DNA from 2 places in the Flavobacterium frigidimaris genome. Region 1 is predicted to be linked to the other one. Evidence: riboswitches for the same ligand, from Rfam matches in the RefSeq annotation. Region 1 holds a riboswitch; the other holds the start of a gene.
The links. Region 1 has a riboswitch for S-adenosylmethionine ahead of B0A65_RS08225 (alpha/beta fold hydrolase). Riboswitches for the same ligand answer to the same signal wherever they lie in the genome.
Positions count from the first base shown of each region.

Region 2: it holds a riboswitch for S-adenosylmethionine, as region 1 does, so the genes downstream of both, B0A65_RS18155 (TlpA disulfide reductase family protein) here and B0A65_RS08225 (alpha/beta fold hydrolase) in region 1, are expected to answer to the same signal.

Region 1 is NZ_MUGV01000015.1:151,894-154,102, reverse strand. It holds gene B0A65_RS08225 (alpha/beta fold hydrolase) at 1-953, opposite strand, end outside; SAM riboswitch class I at 1,034-1,142, opposite strand; gene B0A65_RS08220 (hypothetical protein) at 1,332-1,529, opposite strand; gene B0A65_RS08215 (homoserine dehydrogenase family protein) at 2,156-2,209, opposite strand, start outside.
Region 2 is NZ_MUGV01000034.1:30,284-32,492, reverse strand. It holds gene B0A65_RS18160 (CPBP family intramembrane glutamic endopeptidase) at 1-497, shown strand, start outside; SAM riboswitch class I at 1,081-1,180, shown strand; gene B0A65_RS18155 (TlpA disulfide reductase family protein) at 1,460-2,209, shown strand, end outside.

The DNA.
Region 1 (2,209 bases):
TCGGCAAGTAAATGATCTAATTGTTTGTACTCGATTAAAAAAGCGTCATGTCCGTGAACCGAATCAATTTCGCTGTAAAAAACATTTTCTTTAAACTTTTTTAATTCCTGATAGGTTTCTTTATTTTCTCTGGCAGTAAAAAACAAATCCGAATTGATTCCGATAATATGAATCGCTGCATTTGTTCTTGACATTAAAGTTTCAAAATCGGCACTATTTCTTGTAATATCTATGGTTTTAAGCAATTGATTCATCAATTTATAAGAAGCTAATTGATATCTCTTTTGCAATTTATCTCCGTGATGTGCCAACCAGCTTTCTATATTAAAAATGGAAAGATTTTCATTGACCGTACGTTGAAATTTTTCTTTAAATGATTCTGGAGACCTGTAACACAACATAGCATGAATCCTTGCGTCCTCAATTGGCTTTGATGAATTGTTCAGGATTTGTTCCTGTAAAAAACAATTCGCAATCATCCAGTCCGTCGATTTCCAGTCGGTTGCAATGGGTATCAAATTTTGAGTGATGTTAGATTCTAAAGCCAACATTTCCCAGGCAACTCCTCCACCAACAGAACCCCCAATAATAGTATGAACCTGATTAATAGCCAAGCTTTCAAGTCCTTTAATAAAAATTCGGGCAATATCTCTGGTCGTAAAATCCTGGTAATTTTCAATTAAAAAAGAATCTGTTCCGTTACCCGGAACATTAAATGCCAGTATGGTATATCTATTGGTGTCAATTGTTTTTCCTTCTCCAATTAAGTCGTTCCACCAACCATTTTCGCCGGTCACCTGAGCGTTTCCTGTCAAAGCATGATTAACCAAAACAATAGGCGCGCTATGTAATGGCAAACCGGAAATGGTAAAACTTAAAGGTAACGAACGATAAAGTGCACCATTTTCGGTGGTGAAATTTTGTATGCTAATGGGGTTTGGTATATTTTCCAATTTTCAAATCTGTTGTATTATTGATTTGTATCTGGAAATATTAGAAAGAAAAGTCTAGAGTGAAACTAGAAAAATTCTTGTTGTTATCTTTCCACGTTTGGGCGTGGTAGAATGCAGCACCTTCTTCGCTTTACCGAAGGGTTGCTAAGGATTCATCGGGTCTAATCCCTCGTCCTTTCTTTATAACATTTCAATACGTTTTTGAACTTAAAGGTGCAAATTAACTACTATTTTCTTAAACAAACAAATTTTATCTAAACTGATTCATCAATTTCATAAATATAATTCAAACTAAAACTTATTACACGCAAAAATTTACCGAACTAAAAGCCCAGTAAAATTAAGCAGGTTTTCCCCTATTTTATGATACTTTTCGATTTAGATAAAAAGCGTTTCATTTTCTTTTGAATACATCAAAAACAATAAAGAATTCGGTTCTTTTTTATCTGTTTTTTTATCCGTTTCAGTTATTCCGAATCTTGGATGGATCAATTCGTTTTTCGGCGGAGGATTGTTCCTTTTACTTCTGTTTTTCAATGTTGAAAATGTCTTTGATAAGTAGTTTAATGTGCTCATGATATTTAAGTTTAGTTTAGTTTGTGTATTATTATCTTTATTATTCGTTTACTATTGTGTTAAGCCAGCCGGATGGAATAAAAAAACCCTTTTGGATTAGTGTACCAAAAGGGTTTAAGTTTTTTAAACTTATATATTCTTTTGGAATCAACAGACGCATACGCAAATAAATGCGACAGTGAACATCTTGTTCATCTGTAGGGATTTATTCATCTGTGATTTATTTGTTATTTTAAATTCTTGCATTTTCATATAAAATTAAAAAGCCTCCTAAAATTATTGGGAGGCTTTGCGTATAATATTGTTGTTTTCTTACAATTTAAGCAAAAGACATCCCAACGGTATTAACCGAAATGGCGCAAAACATTTTATAGACATTTAAGTTCATTGATTCAGTAGCTTTTGGGTTTAACAAATATGCAAATATTATTTTAAATACACAAATTATTTTAAGTAAATTAAGACAAAAAAACGACGAAAAAGCGCTTTTTAACGATATAAAACATCTTACAAAAGTTTTGTTTTATAAAAACAAAGTAAAAACCTACAAAACAAAGCTTTACTCTTGTAATATCTCCACAAATCAGTTTATCAAAGAACTTTCAAAATAAATTCAGCGTTAGTTTTTAAAGCCAGACTGCCTCTTTATTTTTAATTTTTTCTGACACTTTTAATATATC
Region 2 (2,209 bases), on a different contig from region 1:
ACTTTCAAATACACTATTCTCCAAATATAAAAGCTTTATCGATTGCATTGGTAACTGTGCTTCCTACTGTGATTGTACAGCAGTTTTACATCATGGGTTACGGGTTTTATAAAGCTAAACAAATTGGCGGGAGTATCTTTGCAGTCTTATTAACATCTATTGTTTTCATGAGTATGCATGATATCTCGGGTAATATGTGGAATTTCCCTTTTCAATTATCAAATTATTTTTTTGCAATACTCATCTTTTCCAATGCACTTAATCGATCTGGAAGCATATTACTGCCCATAGGCCTGCATTGGGGAAACAATTTTTCAAATTCCTATTTGATTACACAAAATGAAATGAAAACTTCATTTATTTTTTTAGCAGACCAAAATGACTACATCAAGGACTATTATCAGTATTTTGGCCTTTTGATATTGGGTATTGCTGTACCATTGATAATTATTGTAGCTGTTAGAATCCTTTTTAAGGATAAGAGCCAATATATATAGTATTAGTTATAAATGGGAATAGTTTTCGGTATTCCTCAATTTTGCACAAAAACAGAGTACTAATTTTTTATAGAGCAGTATCATTCCGAACCCATGTTTTAAACCCAATGAAGAAATTAATGTTTTTCTAAAAGTTTCGAACCTAAGCTTGTCAAACCTTTGTTTTGCTGGAATTTTAGTTTTATAAATTACATTGCGCCATGATTATGCCACAAAACTTTTAAATACTAAAATTTTAGGCCTGTGTTATAAAATTGTTTTGATTATGTTTCTAATAGTAATTCTTTAAATTGTATCTTACTTGTACCTCAAATACATTTTATTCTACTCAATACTGTACAGTTAATTTCTGTAAATGTAATTAGCAAAATATTTTAAAGTATTTTTTTTGTTTATGCGTTTTCTTGTTTTAACGCCAAAGATTTTGTTTTCTATGTCCACTTTAAGGTATGAACTCCAAAAATTCTGCTGTCCTGTTTTTTTAATTTAAATTTTTGAAATATAAAATCCAAAAAAAACTTTAAACTATATTAGTTCTATAGAATTTATGTATATATTTGTTTCACAGAAAAATTCTGAATGATACTTATCCAGAAAGACTGAGGGAGTAGGCCCATTGACGTCTTAGCAACCTGTTACCGAATAAGGTGCTAAATCCTTCCGCTGTAGCGGACAGATAAGAAAGATTTGCTTAAATCTGAATAAGGTCATCATTGTTGAAATTATTTATTTTTTAAAATGAAAACCAAACTGCATTTTTTACACGACAGTAACGAACTTTTGAATTCAATCTTCGAAGAATATAGTCTTGCAGGTTTCCGAATGCGAAAGCATTAATTCTCTCTCTCATTTCTTTTTAAATACCATCTACCGAAAGCCTTTTTCAATGGCCTAAAGGAATTCTTTTGCCCAATATTAAACTAAAATAAAAAATCACATGATCAACTTAAAATCAAAATAAAATGAAAAAAATACTATTAGGTTTTGCTTTATTTCTTGGAGTTTCACAAACTCAGGCGCAAGAAAGTAATTTACAGTTAAAAGGAACTGTTACAGATACAGTTGCGCAATATGTGTATTTGCAAAAATTCCACAATAAAATGTTTACGACAATCGATTCGGTAAAAGTAAAAGATGGAAATTTTAGTTTTAAAACTAAAGTTAAAACACCCGAATTATACGGATTAAGTGTAAACACAGAAGAGTCTCCATTGTATATTTTCCTTGAAAAAACGTCAATTACAGTAAAATTAAGTCCAAAGAAATATTATACAAGTTCTATAGTTGAAGGCTCTGAATCTCAGAATTTATTCGAAGCCTATAAAAAATCAAAAGATGTAGAAATCAGTAAATTCATTACTGAAAACCCTAAATCTATAGTTTCGGCTTATGTATTGTACAGAAACTGGTCGTATAGATTAACGCCGGAACAAATAACTCAAAACATTGCATTGCTCGATAAAAATCTGCAAAGCACCACTTACGTAAAAGAACTAAAAGAGCTGGTTACTGTTTTGGACGGATTAGCGGTTGGTAAAAAAGCCCCTGATTTCACAGCTAATGATCCGCAGGGTAAACCAGTACGTCTTTCTGAAAATTTAAAAGGTTATACTCTAGTTGATTTTTGGGCTTCTTGGTGCGGACCTTGCCGAAGAGAAAATCCAAATATCGTTGCGGCTTATAAAGAGTATCACGACAAAGGTTTTAACATC